One region of the Geobacillus sp. FSL K6-0789 genome, then DNA from elsewhere that is predicted to be linked to it. Evidence: riboswitches for the same ligand, from Rfam matches in the RefSeq annotation. Region 1 holds a riboswitch; each other region holds the start of a gene.

Region 1 (5,312 bases):
GATCTTGCAACAACTCAATGGCACGGATGATCCGCTCATTGCCGACAGCGAACGCCACGCGCCAGCCGGCCATATTGTACGTTTTCGAGAACGTGTAGATTTCAACGCCAATGTCTTTCGCCCCGTCCACTTCTAGAAAGCTGACCGGCTTTTGGCCGTCAAAGCCGATCGCGCCATAGGCAAAATCATGCACAACGGCTATGCCGTACTTTTCCGCAAATGCCACCGTTTCAGCAAAAAACTCCTTCGTCGCCGTCGCGCCGGTCGGGTTGTTCGGATAGTTTAAAAACATCAGTTTCGCCCGGTCGGCCGCCGCCCTGGGAATGGCCGAATAATCCGGCAGAAACTCATTCTCCGCGACAAGCGGCATCATTTCCATCCGCGCGCGGGCGAGCGCGATTCCCGACCAATAGTCCGGATAACCCGGGTCCGGGACGAGCACGACATCGCCCGGGTTGACGAGGCAAAGCGGCAGCTCGACAAGCCCGGCTTTGCCGCCGAACAAGATGGCGACCTCGCGGGCCGGGTCGATCGTCACCCCGTACTCGCGCGCGTAAAACGCCGCTACGGCTTTTTTCAAAAACGAGTAGCCTTGAAACGGCGAATATTTATGGTATTTCGGATTGGCCGCCGCCCGCTGCATCGCCTCGACGATATGCTTTGGCGTCGGCTGATCCGGATTGCCCTGCCCTAAGTTGATCACATCATAACCCGCCTTGATCTTCGCACCGACTTTCGCCACGAGCGAGGCGAAAAACTGCTTCGGCAGCTGTTCAAGCAGTTCGGAAAAGGGAAATTCGATCGTCATCGTCCACACCTTCTCAAACATTCTTGAAATTCTAGTGCAACATCATATATCGTTAAAAGCAAAATGTAAAGAAAATTTTTTCCGAGGTGAACGCTCATGACGATCCGCATCGCCTGCCTGCAGCTTGACATTGCATTTGGCGATCCAGCAAAAAACGAACAGCAAGCCGAACAGGCCGTGGAATCCGCTGCCAAAGACGGCGCTGACATCATCGTGCTGCCAGAGTTATGGACGACCGGCTACGATTTGACGCGCCTGGATGAAATTGCCGACGAAGGCGCCGAACGGGCGAAGGCGCTCGCTTCCCGATTGGCGCAAACGTACGGCGTCCATTTCGTCGCCGGTTCGGTCGCCAAAAAAACAGCCGCCGGCGTGACAAACACGATGATCGTGGCCAACCGCCATGGCCAAATCGTCGGCGAATACAGCAAGCTTCACCTGTTCCAATTGATGGATGAACATTTGTATTTGCAGCCGGGAAACGAGCCAGGCTTGTTCTCGCTTGACGGGCTGCCGTGCGCTGGGGTCATTTGCTATGACATCCGATTTCCGGAGTGGATTCGCGCCCATGCGTTGGCCGGAGCGGAAGTGCTGTTTGTCGTCGCCGAATGGCCGCTTCCCCGCCTTCACCATTGGCGGACGCTCCTGATGGCGCGGGCGATTGAAAACCAATGCTATGTCGTCGCTTGCAATCGGGCCGGACGAGACCCGAACAACGTGTTCGCCGGCCATTCGCTCATCATCGACCCGTGGGGCGAAATTATCGCCGAGGCGGACGAGAAGCCGGGCATTCTCTCGGCCGACATCGATCCCTCGCTCGTTGCGGACGTCCGCGCACGCATCCCGGTGTTTGCCGACCGCCGGCCGCACGATTATGAAGAGGCGGCAAAAAAATTTTTCAAAACGTATTGACAATCCGCCAGCCCAACCTGTATCATTCGAATCAAGCAACCAAACGATTGTTAACATCGTGAAAATTGCAAAAACTTAATAGCTAGATCGGTACTCTTATCAAGAGTTGGCTGAGGGAATTGGCCCAATGAAGCCCAGCAACCGACCGTAATGCTATCGTGAGATAGGGCGCACGCCAAAGGCGGCGCCGGAAGCGAACCGCTTCCGCAGGGCACGGTGCTAAGTCCAACAGAAAGACCGATGTCTTTCTGAAAGATAAGAGGCGCGAAGACGATGCATCTTCAAGCCTCTTTCCGTATGCGAAAGAGGCAAGGGGCTGACCCAAAACGCGAATGCGTTTTGGGATCAGCCCCCACTTTTTTGCCTCAAATATAGAAGAATCGCCCTTTTTTCTGGTAGAATAGAGTCACCAAAACCACTACCACCGAAAGAAGGGCGATTCTTTTATGAAACATGATCATATTTCCTTTAAAGAGTATACCATGGACAACCTCTCTTTGCCAAGCAACATCGCCGATCTCATTCCACGGGATAACATGGCCCACGTGGTTCATGAGATGGTTGAACGCATCCCGATGGAGACGTTTCTTGCTTACTACAAAGGAGGGGGCGCCTCCGCCTATCATCCGAAAATGATGACCAAAATTCTCCTTTACGCTTACACCCAAAAAATGTATCATGGCCGTGAGATTGCACGGCAGCTCGAAGTCCACCTTCCCCTCATGTGGCTAAGTGGATTTCAAAAGCCGGACTTCCGCTCCATCAATCGGTTTCGTTCGGAGCGGATGAAAGACCTGATTGACGACCTGTTCCGGGAAATGATCACGCTGCTCGTGGCCGACGGCTATGTCAAGATGGAAGATTATTTTGTGGATGGAACGAAAATTGAAGCGAATGCCAACCGGTACACCTTCGTTTGGCGCAAATCGGCTGAGAAGTACCAGGAGAAACTCCAAGCCAATGTCGATCGGCTGATTGCCCAGATCGAGGCGATCGTGGAAGAAGAAAAGGCGGAAGACATCGACCCTTCGCCGGCCTTTACGTCAGAAGAAATCCGAAAGAAAACCGAGGAGTGGGAAAAACGGTTGGAGGCCGAGCCGGACAACCAACCGTTGAAGAAGGCCATCAAGAAGATGAAGGAGGACTACTTGCCCCGCAGTGAAAAGTATGAACACCAACTCCATGTATGCGGGGATCGCAACAGCTATTCCAAGACCGATGTGGATGCCACCTTCATGCGGTTGAAGGAGGATCACATGCGAAACGGCCAGCTCAAGCCGGCCTATAACGTACAGGTGGGTTCTTCCGGCCAATTTATTTTGGGGTATTCCCTTCATCAGAGGCCGGGCGACACTCGTTGTCTTCTCCCGCATTTGGAGACCGTTCGAGAGAAGTACGGCGTGGAACCCGAACGTTTGATCGCTGACGCGGCTTATGGCTCGGAAGAGAACTACGTGAAGCTGGAAGAGAAGCACATATCGGCCTTGATCAAGTACCATACGTATGAGAAGGAGAACACGCGCAAGGTCAAGAAAAATCCGCATCATCAGCAGAATTGGACCTATGTGGAAGAAGAAGACGTTTGGATTTGCGCCAATGGGAAAAAGCTGGTTCGCACCGGAACTTCGAAACAGACCACGGAATCAGGATACACCTCGGTCACCCGACACTACCAATGCCATGAATGCGAAGGATGTCCGTTCCGTTCGGCCTGCACGACTTCCAAGTATGGACGAACCACGCAATGGAACCCCATCTATCATGAACAAAAACAGAAAGCCCGCGAACGGTTGGAGAGTGAAGAAGGGCAAGCCCGATACCGCCAACGCCAAACCGACATTGAGAGTGTATTTGGGCAAATCAAACAAAATCGCGGGTTTCGTCGCTTTGTCCTGCGAGGCCTCCAAAAAGTTTCCATCGAATGGGGGCTGGTTTGTGCTGCCCACAATCTTCTCAAAAAAGCCGCTAGGGACAAGCAATTGTCCTTGGTGGCGTAAATGAGGGGGAGAACAGAGTCGGAATTTTGTTCCGTTTGGTAAAATATACAAAAACCAGAGAGGGCTGACTCCAAAAGTCCGCTTTTTGGCGGACTTTTGGGTCAGCCCCTTTTTCATTTGCCAAAACCTAAAGGGGGAACGTGAAAATGACGATTGTCCAATCCACTGTTTACGAACCGCTCACCGAACAAAAAGCGACCGCCCTCGCCGTCCGCCTCGGCCTATTCCGAGACGGGGCGCCGCTTGTGTGCCGCGAAATCGGCGACGGAAACTTAAACTTAGTCTTTCATATCGTCGATCAGGAAACGAAGCAAGGCGTCATCATCAAACAGGCGCTCCCGTACGCGAAAGTCGTCGGCGAAAGCTGGCCGCTCACGTTAAAGCGCGCGGTTATTGAAAGCAACGCGTTGCGCACGTTTGCCAGCTATGTACCGCAATACGTGCCGAACGTCTACTATTCTGACGAATCGCTTGCCATTACCGTGATGGAAGACTTGTCCCGTCTGCAAATCGCCCGCAAAGGGTTGATCGAAGGGAAAACATTTCCGCTTTTGTCCCGGCATATCGGCGAATTTATCGCCAAAACAGCGTTTTACACATCCGATTTCGGCATGAACCAGCAAGAGAAAAAGAAATTGGCGCAAAGCTTCGTCAATCCGGAGCTGTGCAAAATCACCGAAGATCTCGTCTTCACCGATCCATTTTTCGACCATGACACGAACAACTTCGAAGACGAGCTGCGGCCGGACGTCGAAACGCTTTGGAATGACGACCGCCTCCGTTTGGAAGCGGCGAAGTTGAAGCGCAAGTTTTTAACCGAAGCCGATGTGCTTCTGCATGGCGATTTGCATACCGGCAGCATTTTCGCAAGCACCGACGAAACGAAAGTAATCGACCCGGAATTCGCTTTTTACGGCCCGATCGGCTTTGACCTTGGACAGTTTTTCGCCAACTTGCTGTTAAATGCGTTGTCCCGCCCTGACGTTGAGCGCCAACCGCTCTTTGATCACATCGACCGGACCTGGGACGTCTTTGCGTCCATATTCTCGGAGCTTTGGCGCACCAAAAGCATCGAGACGTACGCCGCAACACCGGGCTTGCTTGACGAAGTGCTCCGGCATGCGTTCATCGATGCTGTCGGCTTTGCCGGCTGCGAAGTCATCCGCCGGACGATCGGCCTCGCCCATGTGGCCGACCTTGACGGCATCGAGCAGAAAAAAGCCCGCCTTGCCGCCAAACGACACGCGCTCCGCCTCGGCCGCCGCCTAATTGTCGAGCGCAACGAGCTGACCGGAACGGACGGCTTCCGCCGAGTGTTTGCAGAAACCGAATAGTAACACGGCGACGACCGGCCCAGTGCCGGCCCGGATCAACGGAAAATGTGAAAAGAAAGGAAGACGACGATGGACACCTTTGCCATCCCGCGCTCTGTCGAGTGGCGCGAGACGCATATCACGATTTTAAACCAACAAAAATTGCCATTGGCAACAGAATATATCGACCTGCATACGCTTGAAGACGTGTACGATGCGATCGCCTCGCTGAAAGTGCGCGGAGCGCCGGCGATCGGCATCACCGCCGCTTATGGTCTGGCG
Region 2 (5,312 bases), 390 kb from region 1:
GATCGCCGCCTTTTAAACGGACAACTGTTTTTCCTTTTTTTGCATGCAGAACGAGTGAACGGTTGATCGTTTCCTGCTGCATAGCATGGTAGCCGGGCAGCTTGCCGCAAAAAATGAGTTCAGCGTCTGGCTTGGCATATGCCAGCAAGTCCTCATTAATGAGGCGGTCGTACAAAATGACGTCGGCTTGTTGAATGCATTTCAACCCTTTGACGGTAATGAGTTCCGGATCGCCGGGGCCGGCCCCGACCAAATATACTTTCCCCATCGTTGTTTCAGCCCTTTCTGTCGTGATCCCGTCAGCTGCCGGCAGCAGCGCAAACGTTCCGTTGATGTTCATTGTAAACGCCTGGCCGTGGCATGAAAACGACTTTGTAAAATCGTCTCCCACTCTTTTTTCGAGTGGGAAACACGGTATCGTTAATGGGTTTCCAATGCGGGGATGAATCCGCGCTCCCGCAAATACGCGAGCACTTGCTCGACACATTCGTCCACCGAATAACGATGCGTTTCGATGGTCAGCTCCGGCGCTTCCGGCGCTTCATACGGCGAATCGATGCCGGTGAATTCGCGGATTTCCCCGCGGCGCGCTTTTTGATACAGCCCCTTTGGATCGCGCTTCTCGCACTCCTCAATCGGGCAGTTGACATATATCTCAATGAATTCGTCTTCCTCGACTAAGCGGCGAACGAGCGCCCGGTCTTCGGCAAACGGCGAAATGAATGCCGTTAACACGAACTGGCCGCTGTCGACAAACAGTTTGGCGACTTCGCCGATGCGGCGGATGTTTTCTGTCCGATCGGCGGCGGAAAAGCCGAGGTCTTTATTGAGCCCGTGGCGGATATTGTCACCATCGAGAACGTAATTTTGAATGCCAAGCTCAAACAGCCGTCTGGAGACGGCGTTCGCCACCGTCGATTTGCCGGATCCGGACAGGCCGGTGAACCAAAGGACGGCGCTATGATGGCCGTTGCGTTGGCGGCGATCTTCTTTTGTCACCGATGTATGATGCCAAACGATATTCGTGCTCATCTCGCTCCTCCTTTAGCGTGTCGACGGGGTGACCGTTTCGCGTTCTTGCAGCCCTTTGATCAAAACGGCGGCCACTTCCGGACGGCTGAATGTGCTCGGCGGCACTTGGCCGTTACGCAACATTTCACGGACTTTCGTGCCAGAAAGGACAACGTGATATTGCGCGTCGTGCGGGCATGTTTTCGTCGATGCCATGCCTTCGCATTTCGTGCAATAAAAGCTGTGTTCGAAAAAGAGCGGTGTAATGCCAAGCTCTTCGGCTGTAAAGTTCGAGAAGATTTTTTGCGCATCATACGTGCCGTAATAGTTGCCGACGCCCGCATGGTCGCGGCCGACGATGAAGTGCGTGCAGCCGAAGTTTTTCCGCACCATGGCATGGAAAATCGCTTCGCGCGGACCGGCATAGCGCATCGCAGCTTGGAAGACGCCCAAGAAAACGCGGTCTTTCGGATAATAGTTTTCCAGCAGCACTTGATAGCTTTCCATCCGGATGTCGGCCGGAATATCGTCCGCTTTCGTTTCGCCGACGAGCGGGTTTAAAAACAAGCCGTCCACGATTTCAAGCGCGCATTTTTGAATGTATTCATGGGCGCGGTGAACCGGGTTGCGTGTTTGGAAGCCGACGACGGTATTCCAGCCGAGTTCGGCAAATCGTTTCCGCGTTTCGGCCGGATCGAAATAAAACGGAGCAAACTGGCCTTTGTCGGTCCGTTTGACGAGCGTAACCGCTCCGCCGACGTACACATCTGGTTTTTCAAACAGCTTGCGCACGCCCGGGTGAGCGAGTTCATCGGTTTTATAGACGAGCTTGGCTTCTTTCGTTTTATCCGGGCGGTAAATATCGGTGATTTCAATGACGCCGTAGACGTCGCCGCCATAAACGAGTTTCGCTTTGTCGCCGACAGTGAGTTCACTCGCTTTTTCTTCCGTCACCGCCAGCGTGATTGGAATGCTCCAGACAGTGCCATCAGCGAGGCGCATCGTTTCTACGACCGCATCGTAATCGGCTTTCGTTAAAAACCCGGTGAGCGGGCTGTAGGCGCCTGTGCCGATCAGCTCAAGGTCGCTTAGTTCGGCTTTGGACAGCTCGATCGTTTTCGTTGCTTCATCGATTGGGTAATCCGGATTCCAACGGTTGATCAATGTGCCGCCATGCGGAATGCTCAAACTCATGTTCATAACCTCCTAGATTGATAGATGTTCATTAAATGCCGCCGCCATGTTCATGAAGCGAACGCTCTTCTTCGGCGACTGTTTTTTTTAAGCTGATGACGCCAAGCGTCGCCAGGCAGACGCTGAAGATGGCAATCACCGTGTAAACATCGCTGTCAAGCAACAGTTTCACAAGGCTGTACGAAATGACAAGGGAAAATATTGGCGAAACAAACCACACTTTCAACAGTTGCACGACAATCCGCTTTTGCCAAATCGACATCCCGCTTTTCGCCGTGCCGATGCCGATGATCGCCGATGTCGTAATCTGCGTAAGCGGAACAGGCAAACCAAACAGCGACGAAATGATGACGAGCACGGCTCCCGTGCCGGAAATGGCGATTCCTTCAAACGGGGAGAAGTTTGTAATTTTCTTTCCGTTTGTTTCTAACACGCGATGCCCAAGCAACAGGGCGCCGGCAGCGACAAACAAGCCGCCGAAGATAGTTGCCGGCCCGACCGCCATCAGCCCGGCGCCGACGAGCGGCCCGACGGCATTGGCCACATTGTTCATGCCGGCGGAAAACGCCTCGAGAAAGCCCGTGACAACGAGCAAGGCCATGAATGTTTTTTGCCAGCGCCCTTGTTCAAGCTGCGGATATTTTCGCTTGAGCGTCAAAAACCATTTGCCGACAGCCAGCGTAAACGAAAAGGCGACGATCGGGATCACGATCCATACCGACACGATAAACAGCAGCTTATGAAAGTACAACGCCTGATAGGCGATGCCAACACCGACGACTGATCCAACGGTGATCTCGCTCGTCGAGAGCGGAATGCCCATGATGTTCGCCGCAAAAAGTGAAATGGCCGCCGCCGTTAAAATGATGACGACGATTTTGACGGTGAGGATCGAAGACGGAATAATGCCCGACCCGATCGTTTTCACTACTTCTCCGCCGCCAAGGCTGCCGAGAAACACGCCGATGCCGCAAAGAAGGAGGGCCATCGACTTTTTCGGAATGGCGCCCGACCCGTACGCGACGCCCATCGAGGCGGCCGCGCCGCTCGCCCCGATGTTCATGGCGAAGAAAAAGGACACAATAAAGGCAATGGCAAGGAGCATATAGTTGTTCTCCCCTTATGTGAGATGGAGCCCGCACTCCGTTTTCCCCTGGCCGGCCCAGCGCCCGGAGCGCAAATCGTTCGGATCCGATGCCGGCGCTGTGCAAGGGGCGCAGCCGATGCTCGGGTAGCCCCGGTCATGGAGCACGTTGTACGGAAGACCTTGTTTATATACGTAATTCCAAACGTCTTTCCACGTCCAATGAATGAGCGGGCACACTTTAATGGAGCGGAATTTGTCGTCTTTATTGATGTACTCGACATGGCGCCGCGTCGGCGACTGTTCGCGGCGCAAGCCGGAAATCCAGGCGGTGACGCCGGTCAAGACTTCCCGCAGCGGAATGACTTTGCGCAACTCACAGCATTTGTTCGGATCGCGTTTCCATAGTTCATCGCCGAACTGTGCAGCCTGCTCCTCCAGCGTCAAGTGCGGCTGTTTCATCACGATGCGGAGCGACGGGTATTTTTCCTGTACGTTCGCGATCGTGTCGTACGTCTCTTGGAAATGCATCCCTGTATCCAAAAAGACGATTTCCGCATCCGGCTTGACTTGGAAAATCAAATCAATGAGCACAATCCCTTCAATGCCGAAACTGCACGCATAGACAATGTCATCGCCGTATTCGCGGTACGCCCAAGCAAGGACAGCCAACGCCCCTTTCGTTTCATCATCGGACGGAAAAGACGGTTTTTCGGCCGTTTCCCATTGGTCATATGTGAGCATCGTTTCCCCCTCCTTAAAAAACAAAGAAAATCAACATAATTAGTCGGATATTCATCCGGCAACGGGCAGCCTGGCGATAAAAACGCCCCTTCCATTTCGGAAAGAGCGGAAGAACGAGGGACGCCTTATCTTCCAAAATGGATCCCATTTTGCTGGAATTAGCACCTTGCCAAACGCGGCAGGTTGCCGGAGTTCATCGGGCCAGTCCCTCCCCCGCTCTTGATAAGCGTATGTAATTTATATTGATTAAATTTTAACACAATTGGCGCTAATGTCAATCCTAGTTTTTCGATAGGAATTTTTTTATATACATAGGCAGCTTCGCGATGCTTCCATCCGGTGACGGAAGGAGAGGATTACCGCTTGCGCAGGCTTCCGAGCTCCTCAACAATGGCCTGTATTTCGCTTGAACTGAACGTTTCACGCTTCATGACCATGTCGTAAATGTCTTTCAGTTCGTCATACCATGCCTCGGAAAAATGGGCCGGCTTAATCGCATCAAAATTGAGCACTTTTAATTTTTTCTTCAGTTGTTCAACGATATATTCGACGTTTTCTGCGGACGGTTTCGATAAATCCATGGTTTCGCTCCTTTCGTGGCAGGTTATCATGTATTGTACCACACCGGCGGTGAAAAAGGGGAGAGGCAATATAGTCCGCGCCAGCGTTAGGTGGTAAAATATAGGTGCATGTGCACGAGCTGCTAGAAAGCAGCTATCAAGCGCTTGGATGAAAAGGGAAAACTAATGCCAAGAAAACGGGATGGAAAGGAGTGGCTGCTTCGATGGTCAAAGTGTTGTTTGTTTGCCTCGGCAACATTTGCCGTTCGCCGATGGCGGAAGCGGTATTCCGTCATTTGGTGAACGAACGGGGGCTTGACGGACAGATTGTCGTTGATTCAGCGGGAACGGGCAGCTGGCATGTCGGGGAGCCGCCGCATGAGGGGACAAGGCGGATTTTGAGTGAAAACGACATTGACTATTCCGGCATCCGCGCCCGGCAAGTCGGGCGCCGCGACTTGGAGGAATTTGATTACATCATCGCCATGGACGCCGCCAATTTGAGCGATTTGCGCCGGCTCGCCGGGCCGAATTCGCCGGCGGTGATCGCCCGGCTGCTTGATTTTGTCCCGGATCGGGAAAAAGACGATGTGCCGGATCCGTATTATACCGGGAATTTTGCCGAAGTGTACCGCTTGATTCGCTCCGGCTGCGAGCATTTGCTTGACGCGATCGTCCGCGATCATCGGCTGGCCCCTAGGGAAAGAAAATGATGAAAA
Region 3 (5,312 bases), 1.3 Mb from region 1:
ATAAACGTTCCTGCAAAGTTCGCTTCGAACCGGGCCCCCTATACATACCGGAATGTGATGAAAAAGGGGTGCTCGTGATGGTGTTGCAAACGAAGCAACTGGATGTCACGGACCGGGTCACCGGCAAATGGAACGGCCGCACGATCGAACTGTACGAGGGAGGCGAGCTCATCGGCCGCCTTCCGCTTCCTGCGGCTGTAGCGTGGAAAAACGGATAAAGCGAACAAATGGGAAAATTTGAAAATGGGTCACCGCTACCGTTGAACCGGATCAAAAATATGTCGACTGCGACGGGGAGGCGGGCTGGTGTTAGGAGGCAACGGCGGATGGCCGTTGCTTTTCTGTTGCCATACAATATTGTATCCTCATTCACGTTAGGTGGGTCGGACATGCGACAGGTGGAAAAAGTGATTATTGTGGAAGGGCGGTCAGATAAGGAAAAAGTGGCGGCCGTGCTGAACGAGCCGGTTGTCATCATTTGCACGAACGGCACGATCAGCGATGCGCGCCTTGAGGAGCTGGCCGATGAACTCGAAGGGCGGGATGTGTACGTGCTCGCCGATGCCGACGAGGCGGGGGAAAAATTGCGCCGGCAGTTCCGCCGGGTGTTTCCGGAAGCAGGGCATATTTACATTGACCGGGCGTATCGCGAAGTGGCCGCCGCCCCGATCTGGCATTTGGCGCATGTGCTGCTGCGCGCCCATTTTGACGTCCGTATCGAATCGTTCATGAGAGGAAGAGGCGAGTGAACACAATCGGTCGAAACGATATTAAGCGAATGGTGGAAGGGGAGCCGCTTCTCGCTCTTTCGTTGTATACCCCACTGTGCGGCACGTGCCAGTTGGCGAGGCGCATGCTTGTTGTCCTAGAACAATTGTTTCCGGACATACCGTTTTGCGAAACGGACATCAACTACATCCCCGAGCAGGCGGCGGCGTGGAAAATTGAAAGCGTTCCGTGCTTGCTTCTTTTCGCCGGCGGAGAGATCATCGGCAAATGGTATGCGTTCCATTCGGTCCCTTATTTGTACGAAGCAATCCGCGCCCGTTTGCCGCGTTGACGATCCGCCATTTTTTGACGCCGTTTGACACATTTCATGGGAAATGACAAAAACGGCGTTGGTTCGCCACGGCGGCTGTCGAGATTTTTGTAAAGGATTCTCCCCCTTCGGCATGGAAATAAAAGGACAAAGGAGATGGGGGGAGGATGCTCAATGGAAATGTGCGAGTTGGTAGGACAGTTTATGGAACGGATGCAAACGTTGCGCCATTTGTTGCCGATTTTGCCGGATGAGCAGCTGTATGTTCGCTTTGAAAGCGAGGAAGAGACCGCCATGGTGGCGCTCGGCAAGGAGCTTACTGCCGGAAGGGAACCTGATGAACGGAACGTCTTGACGGTGCACGGCTCCAAAAAAGCACTTTGCTCGCTTTTAGACGGCGAGCTGAAGCTGCAGCAGCTCGTCCGGCTGCGCGAAGTGCATGTATCGGGAAGCTTTCGTCATCTGTTGCTGCTTGAGTCGCTCCTCCATTTGGCTAAGCCATATCGGCATGTTGGGTGAAATTTTTATTGACAATGTTCGACACAAGGTGATACAATCACAGTTGTAGTCAATCGAATAGGCGATTGTTGCGCTCTTATCAAGAGAGGTGGAGGGATGTGCCCAATGAAGCCCGGCAACCGTCAGCGCGTGCGCTGAAAAGGTGCCAATTCACACAAAGCGGCCTGCTTTGAGAGATAAGAGACGGAATGGTGCACAATACCTTTCTGTTCTCTGCGGGCAGAAAGGTTTTCTTTTTGCGCTCCGCCGCCTTGGGGAGGAAGGTGAAACGATGATTACACTCGAACATGTGACAAAGATCTATCAAGCGGCTAACGGCTCGGTCACGGCCGTCGACAATGTGTCGCTTGAGATTCGCGAAGGGGAAATTTTCGGCATTATCGGCTACAGCGGCGCGGGGAAAAGTACGCTCATCCGCTTGCTCAATGGGCTCGAGAAGCCGACGGGTGGCCGGGTGGTCGTCGCCGGCCGCGACATGGGGCGCATCAAAGGGCGGGAGCTGCGCAAGGCGCGTCAAGAGATCGGGATGATTTTCCAACATTTCAACTTGCTTTGGTCGCGCACAGTGCGGGAAAACATTGCGTTTCCGCTCGAGATTGCGGGTGTTCCGAAAGCGGAGCGGCAAAAACGGGTCGATGAATTGATCGAGCTCGTCGGGCTCACGGGGCGGGAAGAGGCGTATCCGTCGCAGTTGAGCGGCGGGCAAAAGCAGCGTGTCGGCATTGCCCGGGCGCTCGCCAACAACCCGAAAGTGCTGCTTTGCGACGAGGCGACATCGGCGTTGGACCCGCAGACGACCGATGCGATTTTGGACTTGCTCGTTGACATCAACAAGCGGCTCGGGCTGACGATCGTGCTGATCACCCATGAAATGCACGTCATCCGCAAAATTTGCGACCGCGTCGCCGTGATGGAAAACGGCAAAATCGTTGAGCAAGGCGACGTGTTGCACGTGTTCCGCAACCCGCAGCAGCCGATCACGAAGCGGTTCGTCAAGCAGCTCGTCGAGCCGGAAGAGACGGAAGAGGCGATTTCCCATTTGTTTGGCCAATACCCGAGCGGGCTGATCGCGCAGCTGACGTTTGTCGGCGCGGCGGCCGGCCAGCCGCTCATCAGCCAGGTCGTGCGGCAATTTGCCGTCGATATGAATATTTTGCAAGGGAAAATTTCGCAAACCCATCAAGGCGCTTATGGGGTGCTGTTTGTGCACATCAATGGGGCGGCGGATGAAATTGACCGGGCGCTTGGCTACATTCAAAGCCAGCAGGTGGCGGTGGAGGTGATTCACGATGCTCGCTAACCTCCTGCCGAACGTCCAATGGGAGACGATGTGGGCGGCGACGGTCGAGACGCTGTATATGACGGGAGTGGCGGTGGCGGCCACTTTCGTTCTCGGAATCGTTCTTGGCTTGCTTCTATTTTTGACAGCGAAGGGCAACCTATGGGAAAACCGGTTTGTCAATACCGTGATTGCGGCGTTTGTGAACATTTTCCGCTCCATTCCGTTTATTATTTTGATCATTTTGCTCATTCCGTTTACCACCTGGCTCGTCGGGACGATGCTTGGCGCCAATGCGGCGCTGCCGGCTTTGATCATTGGGGCCGCACCGTTTTACGCCCGCATGGTGGAGATTGCCCTTCGCGAAATTGATAAAGGCGTCATCGAAGCAGCCCAAGCGATGGGCGCCTCAACGTGGACGATCATTTGGAAAGTGTTGCTGCCGGAGTCATTGCCGGCGCTTGTCTCCGGCATTACGGTGACGGCGGTGTCGCTCGTCAGCTATACAGCGATGGCTGGAGCCATCGGCGCCGGCGGGCTTGGGAACTTGGCGTATTTGGAAGGGTTCCAGCGCAACCATAACGATGTGACATTTGTCGCAACCGTATTGGTGTTGGTCATTGTATTTATCATTCAGCTGATCGGTGACTTTGTCACTTCGAAAATCGATAAACGATAAAGGGGGAAACAACTGATGAAGAAATGGTTGGGTGTGTTGCTCGCCGCCATTCTCGTGCTCGCTTTGGCGGCATGCGGCGGCAACAATAACGACAGCGCGGAAGGCGGCAAAGACGGCAAATTGGTGAAGTTGAAAGTCGGTGCGTCGAACGTGCCGCATGCGGAAATTTTGGAAAAAGCGAAACCGATTTTGAAAGAAAAAGGCATCGACTTGGAGATCATTACGTTCCAAGATTACATCTTGCCGAACAAAGCGCTGGCTGAGAAGCAAATCGACGCCAACTATTTCCAACACATTCCGTATTTGGAATCGCAAAAGAAAGAGTACGGCTATGATTTCGTCAACGCCGGCAGCATTCATATCGAGCCGATCGGCTTATACTCGAAAAAATACAAAAGCATTGAAGAACTGCCGGACGGCGCGACGATCATCATGAGCAACTCGGTCGCCGACCATGGCCGCATTTTGTCGATGCTGCAAGAAAAGGGGCTCATTAAGCTGAAACCGGGCATCGATAAAACGAAAGCGACGGTCAACGACATCGTCGAAAACCCGAAACATTTGAAATTTAAAGCGGACGTCGATGCTGGACTTCTGCCGCAAATTTACAAAAACGGCGAAGGCGATGCGGTTTTGATCAACGCCAACTATGCGCTTGACGCCGGTTTGGACCCGGCGAAAGACCCGATCGCCGTGGAGTCGCCGAAAAACAATCCGTATGTGAACATTGTGGCGGTGCGCAAAGGCGATGAAAACCGGAAAGAAATCAAAACGCTTGTCGAAGTGCTGCAATCGAAAGAAATCCAAGATTTCATCAAAGAAAAATACCACGGCGCCGTCATTCCAGCGGCGACAAACAATCAATAACGGAAGCGAATCGCTTCCGTTATTTTTTGCACAAAAAAGAGCCGCCCGAAAGTTCAAAACCGTTTTGGATGGAGAGACGCCGCGGCCGGTCTGTTTTCCCGCGCTTCATCGGTTGTTCAAACGCGCCAGTACGGCGGCGAGCATGACGATGATGACGCAGTTTTGCAGGGCGACCACTGTCGTTAAACTGAAGATGACGTCCCCGTGTTCACCGAGAATGCTGCCGATGATGATCCATGCCAAAAACGAAGCGAAAGCGGCGGTTAAGGCAAAGACAACCCAACGAATCAATGGCATTGCCCCCTTTCCTATGATGATGGGAGTGGAACAGAACCATTCGTTTTCATCATGACATTCCGTCGATGTTGGCGAAACGGTGGTGTTTCCACACCCTTTCAATACCATTCGTTTATGCATCGGTCGAATCCTCCCTTCACCGCTACAAAGAAGGGATAGAGGCGTTCACCCAAAAAACTTTCGAACGTAGCCGAGCGGTTTAACGCGTTTACGGAAGCGTGCTTTGCCGAGGGAGCGCTGTCGAAAAAAGAAAAACAATTGATCGCCCTTGGCATCAGCCTGGCGACGCAAGATGAGTATTGCACGATTTACCATGCGAAAGGCTGCCTTGATGAAGGAGCGTCGGAACAGGAAATTTTGGAAGTATACGCGGTGGCGGCCGCGTTTGGCGGCGGGGCGGCGATGAGCCAAGCGGTGACGCTTGTGCAAGAATGCCTCCGCGAGCTGCGGGCGGCTCACTAGACTCCGGAAAAAACGGGGTCTTTTTTTGCAAAAACTCGTACAAGCTTGCGGTTTTCGTGTAAAATAGTAAAAGGCGCTGTTTTTTCACACGGTCACAGTGAAAACAGAGCGGGAAAGTTGCACGTAGTTTTCATTTGTTATAAAATGATAATGAGAATAAAATGAGAATG
Region 4 (5,312 bases), 190 kb from region 1:
CCAAAAGCAAAACATACAATGTACACACCTAACGACAATAACATATACGGCAAATGAGTGTGAATCGCTCGTCTGATCACCGCAAATGCCTCCTCACGTGCGCCGAGCATATTGAGAACTATTCCATAATACAAGGTACAGCATCAAGACAAACAAAACGCTGTAACATGCCCAACTCCAACCTTTCAAAAGCATAAAAAAGGCAGAAAGAAGCGATGAAAAAACGGTTATGTAAATCAACAAGCGATGAAACGAATGATTTCCGGCCGCAATCACCATATACCCCGCATAATCACGCGGAGATGTCAATGCCGCCTGCTCACCGCTGGCTAAAACAAGGCAGAATACTTCATAATCGGTGCGCAAAATCCGCTTGACAACAAGCGAATAGACGGGCATCATCACCACAGCTCCCATTGCTGCCCAAAGCCCTCCACGCATCCCCAATAATCCTATGTATTCGAGAAGTAGCAATCCTACTGCCGTCATGCATGGGTAGACGCCTAATCGCTCAAGCAGCGTCCATTTCGCTTCGATTAACGGTACAAGAGGAGGTGGAGAAAGAAGACGAAACACAGTGAGACGCTCCATCTCGCTTTCAAACTGAAAAATGTCGCGAAAGACGTCGGTAATGGCCCGCAACGTCCCTGTCATGACGATATACATTTCAAACATAAACAAAAACAAAATGATCGACCCGTTATGAACAATCGGCAACAGCGCCAAATTCGCTCCTGCGACCAAAAACCATTCCCCTGGCAAAAATAGCGACCAAGGCGGTTTCGTCAACTCACGGGCTTGGCGTGTTAACAGACAAAGATCTTTATATAAAATTGCATTATTCGTGCTGCGAATTTTTAACGACTCTATGACACGTTGATGCCATGAATATAGCATGTACGCTGTCTTGTCAGAATGAGACGCACGAGTGAAAGAAAAGCAAATCAAAGCCAACAGAGCGAATCCAGCACCGATGAATGATAAAGTTGTACTTGAAAATAACCACCCTTCCCTCCAACTTGTCATGCGTTCATAAAACAGCTGTTGCCAATGAGCAACATAACCATCCATATACACAAGGTAAGAGAGCGACAACCCATACATTCGAACCGCTTGGCGGGACAATTGCAGCAACGGCACAATCGCCGCAAGCACGACATAACCAATCGCGAATGATGCCATTCGAAAGAAAAAGGCAGAAAATGCGCCTATCGCTCTAAAAGTTGAGCCACGCACTATATGCGATGTCACATAAAGAAGCAACAACATCGTATGTCCAAACCATACGAATGATGCGCCTGTGATCCCGAACATCATCATCAACCCAATGGAAGGAGGCAACCAAATCGGCAATAGCCGCAGAAGAGACACAGCATAGTGGATTTTGAGCAATCGCTGCCACACCTCGTCATCCCGCACTCCAGACAGACGCACATAATGATAATGGTATTGACGTTGCAATGCCTCTTTGGACTCAAGCAAAACTCCTATGAAAGGACTGACAGACATGAAAAAAAGAGCTCCCATAACCATAGAAGGGCGAAACAGCGTCGAGGATCGAGCACAAAAGGCTACAACCACAGCCGATGAAACAAGCCATTTCGCCGCTTCCACCAAGAACATGGTCATCTTCGGGGAAAAAGGCGATTTTCTCTGCAACGGCTCCAAACTGCTTCGTTGTCGTTGTTGATATAACAGCCATACGAGTTTCATTTCTCTTCCCCCACATTGATTTACTCATTAGGAACGGCAGGGAGTTTTTCCCCTGCCGTTTTGCCTTTTACCATGCAATCGCTGCTGCTTTTCCTCGTTCCGCCACTATTTTTTTCACCGTCGCGACAAAAGCTGACCACCCAATTTCCAAAATGGCGTCGACTCCACCTGACAAAATAGCGGTGATCCCAAGAATAATAGAAATGAGAGTGGAGCCGGTCAACACAATCGAAACAACCGTCGTCGCGATTGTCTGTGACACGCCGAGCGTCCCGGCAACAAGCGCCAGCAAACTCATAACCTATCACCTCCTTCCAGTAAATGATAATCGATCAAAACTTTTTTCAAAAACATTCTGTGTCTATCTCATCCTTCGCACTAAACGAGAATAAACCCCGCCGTAAAGCAGCACCAATACAATAAATCCTATTTTGATGGGCATGCTGGCCGCTTTTAGGCGAAAAGCAACTCCAATCAACACAACAAGCGGCAGGCTAATCAGAATAAAATACGGCCACGACCATTGTTTCACCCACTTCACTCCTGTCTGCGATGCGGTTTCTAGTAAATTCCTTGTTAATATCATCCATTTTAATTATACACCTTGACTCTAAAAAAAAAAAGAAGAGAAATCGTTCGATAATTTTATCTTTTTTTACATATTTCGACATATTTCGTGCTATTGACATGAAACAGAGATGCTTTTAAGAGATTAGTACAAGGTAAGGGAGGAGATACAATGCTTCTTTTTTATTACGTCATCCCATGTTTCCTACATCATCATATGGTATAATAATCCCAACCAACATGAAACGAATGGAGAAGGAATCCACTTGAAAAGCATCAAACCCGGCCGCGTCCCGTCGATGCAAGGGCTGTTCGGCAGCATCGCCGCTGTGTTGTTCGGCATCTTTTGGATGGTGATGACCTTCTCCATCACCGCGGACTCGCCGTTTCCCGCCGCCCGCTTTTTTCCGTTTTTCGGCCTTGTCGTCATCGCCATCGGTGTATTTCAAGCAATTTACCATTACAAAAATGCGACGGGAAAACAACGCATGTCCTTATTGGACATTGTCGTCAGCGAGGAAGAGCCCGACCCACTGAACGTCCGATTTGGAGGCAAAGAGAAAACAAACAAGTATTGCCCATACTGCGGAGAACATGTGCAGCGTGATTTTCAGTTTTGCCCCCGATGCGGGAAAGCACCGAGCCCTTGACGCGAGCCGCTCTTTTTATCTGAATCTCTTTAACTTTTGAAATTTCCTTCTTCACCGTATTGAATAATTTCGAAAAATACATTAAATTATATAGTAATCATCAAAACGTCACCGCACAATTGCATACCGGCATTCTTATCAAGAGAGGGGGAGGGAATGGCCTGGTGAACCCTCAGCAACCTGGCCGCGGCCAAGGTGCTAAATCCAGACAGGCGGAAGCCTGGAAGATAAGAAGAAGCGAACGAAAAGTCTTCTTCTTAGAAGGCTTTTTTCTTTTACTACAACGAAATGGGGGAATCAAACGTGGGGCTGCTCGATGAGTTGAAACAACGCATTCTCATCGCCGACGGAGCGATGGGGACGCTGTTATATTCGCATGGCGTCGACCGTTGTTTTGAAGAATTGAATCTATCGAATCCAGACGAAATCATTCATATTCATGAAGCGTATATCGCCGCGGGCGCCGATGTCATTCAGACGAATACATACGGCGCCAACTATGTGAAACTCGCCCGCTACGGCCTTGAAGATGAGGTGCCGGCCATCAACCGCGCGGCGGTGCGGCTCGCCAGGCAAGCGGCGAACGGGCGGGCATACGTGCTCGGAACGATCGGGGGGCTGCGCACGTTAAACAAAAGCGTCGTCACGCTTGAAGAAGTGAAACGGACGTTTCGCGAGCAGCTGTTTGTCCTGATGGCTGAAGGAGTCGACGGCGTGCTGCTCGAGACGTATTACGATTTGGAAGAGTTGGAGACGGTGCTTGCCATCGCCCGCAAAGAGACCGACTTGCCGATTATCGCTCACGTCTCGCTCCATGAAGTCGGCGTCTTGCAAGATGGCACGCCGCTCGCGGACGCCCTTATCCGCCTGGAGGCGCTCGGGGCCGATGTCGTCGGACTGAACTGTCGTCTCGGTCCATATCATATGCTTCGGTCGCTCGAGGAAGTGCCGCTGCCGAAGCAGGCGTTTTTGTCGGCGTATCCGAATGCGAGCCTCCCGGATTACCGCGATGGCCGGCTTGTCTATGAGACGAACGCTGAATATTTCGAGGAAACAGCCAAAGCGTTCCGCGACCAAGGGGTGCGCTTGATCGGCGGGTGCTGCGGCACGACGCCGAAACATATTGAGGCAATGGCAAAGGCGCTCGCCGACCGGACGCCGGTGACGGAAAAAACGGTGAAGCGGCGCACGGCATCTGTATCGGTGCAAGCCGATCGGCCCGCGCCGACTCCGCTTCCCGAGCTCGCCCGCACGTACCGCTCGGTCATTGTGGAGCTAGATCCGCCGAAGCAACTCGGCATTGACAAGTTTCTTGCTGGGGCGAAAGCGCTCCATGACGCCGGCATCGATGCGCTGACGTTGGCCGACAACTCGCTCGCCACGCCGCGCATCAGCAACGCCGCTGTCGCCACGATCATCAAGGAGCAACTCGGCATCCGCCCGCTTGTGCATATTACATGCCGCGATCGCAATTTGATCGGCTTACAGTCGCATTTGATGGGCTTGCATACGCTCGGCATCACCGACGTGCTCGCCATTACCGGCGACCCGTCGAAAATCGGCGACTTCCCAGGAGCAACGTCGGTGTATGATTTATCATCGTTCGATTTGATCCGCTTGATCCGCCAGTTTAACGAAGGGCTGTCGTACTCGGGCAAACCGCTTGGGCAAAAAACGAACTTCTCGATCGGCGCTGCGTTCAACCCGAACGTCCGCCATTTGGATAAAGCAGTTGAGCGAATGGAGAAAAAAATTCAATGCGGCGCCCACTATTTCTTGACCCAGCCGATTTACTCGGAAGAGAAAATCGTTGAAGTGTACGAAGCAACCAAGCATCTTGACACGCCGATTTACATCGGCATTATGCCGCTTGTGAGCGCGCGCAACGCCGACTTTTTGCATCATGAAGTGCCGGGCATTACGCTCTCTGACGAGATTCGCGCCCGCATGGCCGCCTGCGGCAGCGACCCGGTGCAAGCAGCCAAGGAAGGCATCGCTATCGCCAAATCGCTCATTGACGCTGCGTTTGATTTGTTTAACGGCATTTATTTGATCACGCCGTTCTTGCGCTATGACATGACAGTCGAGCTCGTCCGCTACATTCACGAAAAAGAAGCGGCCGCCAAAGAAAGGAAGGTTGTTCATGGCTAACGTCACCTTAGAACAGCAGCTGCAAAGAAAAATTCTTGTCATCGATGGCGCCATGGGCACGATGATCCAAAGAGCCAACCTATCGGCCGTCGACTTTGGCGGCGAGGCGTATGAAGGGTGCAACGAATATTTGACCCTCACCGCCCCGCATATCATCCGCCGCATTCATGAAGCGTACCTAGAAGCCGGTGCTGATATCATTGAAACGAACACGTTCGGAGCGACACGCAT

What was found. A riboswitch is a leader RNA that binds a small molecule or an ion and turns the genes downstream of it on or off. The one in region 1 is predicted to bind S-adenosylmethionine.
Region 2: it holds a riboswitch for S-adenosylmethionine, as region 1 does, so the genes downstream of both, NSQ51_RS02450 (phosphoadenylyl-sulfate reductase) here and NSQ51_RS04610 (IS1182 family transposase) in region 1, are expected to answer to the same signal.
Region 3: it holds a riboswitch for S-adenosylmethionine, as region 1 does, so the genes downstream of both, NSQ51_RS14330 (methionine ABC transporter ATP-binding protein) here and NSQ51_RS04610 (IS1182 family transposase) in region 1, are expected to answer to the same signal.
Region 4: it holds a riboswitch for S-adenosylmethionine, as region 1 does, so the genes downstream of both, NSQ51_RS03575 (bifunctional homocysteine S-methyltransferase/methylenetetrahydrofolate reductase) here and NSQ51_RS04610 (IS1182 family transposase) in region 1, are expected to answer to the same signal.

Annotation. Positions count from the first base shown of each region.
Region 1 covers NZ_CP151966.1:870,394-875,705, reverse strand. Annotated here, with positions in the region: gene NSQ51_RS04620 (pyridoxal phosphate-dependent aminotransferase) at 1-808, opposite strand, end outside; gene NSQ51_RS04615 (carbon-nitrogen family hydrolase) at 905-1,720, shown strand; SAM riboswitch class I at 1,814-1,982, shown strand; gene NSQ51_RS04610 (IS1182 family transposase) at 2,167-3,717, shown strand; gene mtnK (S-methyl-5-thioribose kinase) at 3,864-5,051, shown strand; gene mtnA (S-methyl-5-thioribose-1-phosphate isomerase) at 5,121-5,312, shown strand, end outside.
Region 2 covers NZ_CP151966.1:483,853-489,164, forward strand. Annotated here, with positions in the region: gene cobA (uroporphyrinogen-III C-methyltransferase) at 1-268, opposite strand, end outside; gene cysC (adenylyl-sulfate kinase) at 421-1,032, opposite strand; gene sat (sulfate adenylyltransferase) at 1,045-2,205, opposite strand; gene NSQ51_RS02445 (inorganic phosphate transporter) at 2,237-3,310, opposite strand; gene NSQ51_RS02450 (phosphoadenylyl-sulfate reductase) at 3,326-4,033, opposite strand; SAM riboswitch class I at 4,156-4,262, opposite strand; gene NSQ51_RS02455 (DUF1128 domain-containing protein) at 4,390-4,614, opposite strand; gene NSQ51_RS02460 (low molecular weight protein-tyrosine-phosphatase) at 4,818-5,306, shown strand.
Region 3 covers NZ_CP151966.1:2,682,593-2,687,904, reverse strand. Annotated here, with positions in the region: gene gcvH (glycine cleavage system protein GcvH) at 1-4, shown strand, start outside; gene NSQ51_RS14350 (DUF2553 family protein) at 78-218, shown strand; gene NSQ51_RS14345 (toprim domain-containing protein) at 390-749, shown strand; gene NSQ51_RS14340 (thioredoxin family protein) at 746-1,060, shown strand; gene NSQ51_RS14335 (hypothetical protein) at 1,214-1,558, shown strand; SAM riboswitch class I at 1,632-1,741, shown strand; gene NSQ51_RS14330 (methionine ABC transporter ATP-binding protein) at 1,830-2,858, shown strand; gene NSQ51_RS14325 (methionine ABC transporter permease) at 2,848-3,516, shown strand; gene NSQ51_RS14320 (MetQ/NlpA family ABC transporter substrate-binding protein) at 3,532-4,383, shown strand; gene NSQ51_RS14315 (hypothetical protein) at 4,489-4,680, opposite strand; partial or broken gene NSQ51_RS14310 (carboxymuconolactone decarboxylase family protein) at 4,746-5,142, shown strand.
Region 4 covers NZ_CP151966.1:681,241-686,552, reverse strand. Annotated here, with positions in the region: gene NSQ51_RS03600 (stage II sporulation protein M) at 1-80, opposite strand, end outside; gene NSQ51_RS03595 (hypothetical protein) at 94-1,713, opposite strand; gene NSQ51_RS03590 (uberolysin/carnocyclin family circular bacteriocin) at 1,781-2,011, opposite strand; gene NSQ51_RS03585 (hypothetical protein) at 2,075-2,245, opposite strand; gene NSQ51_RS03580 (zinc-ribbon domain-containing protein) at 2,547-2,930, shown strand; SAM riboswitch class I at 3,063-3,164, shown strand; gene NSQ51_RS03575 (bifunctional homocysteine S-methyltransferase/methylenetetrahydrofolate reductase) at 3,234-5,081, shown strand; gene metH (methionine synthase) at 5,074-5,312, shown strand, end outside.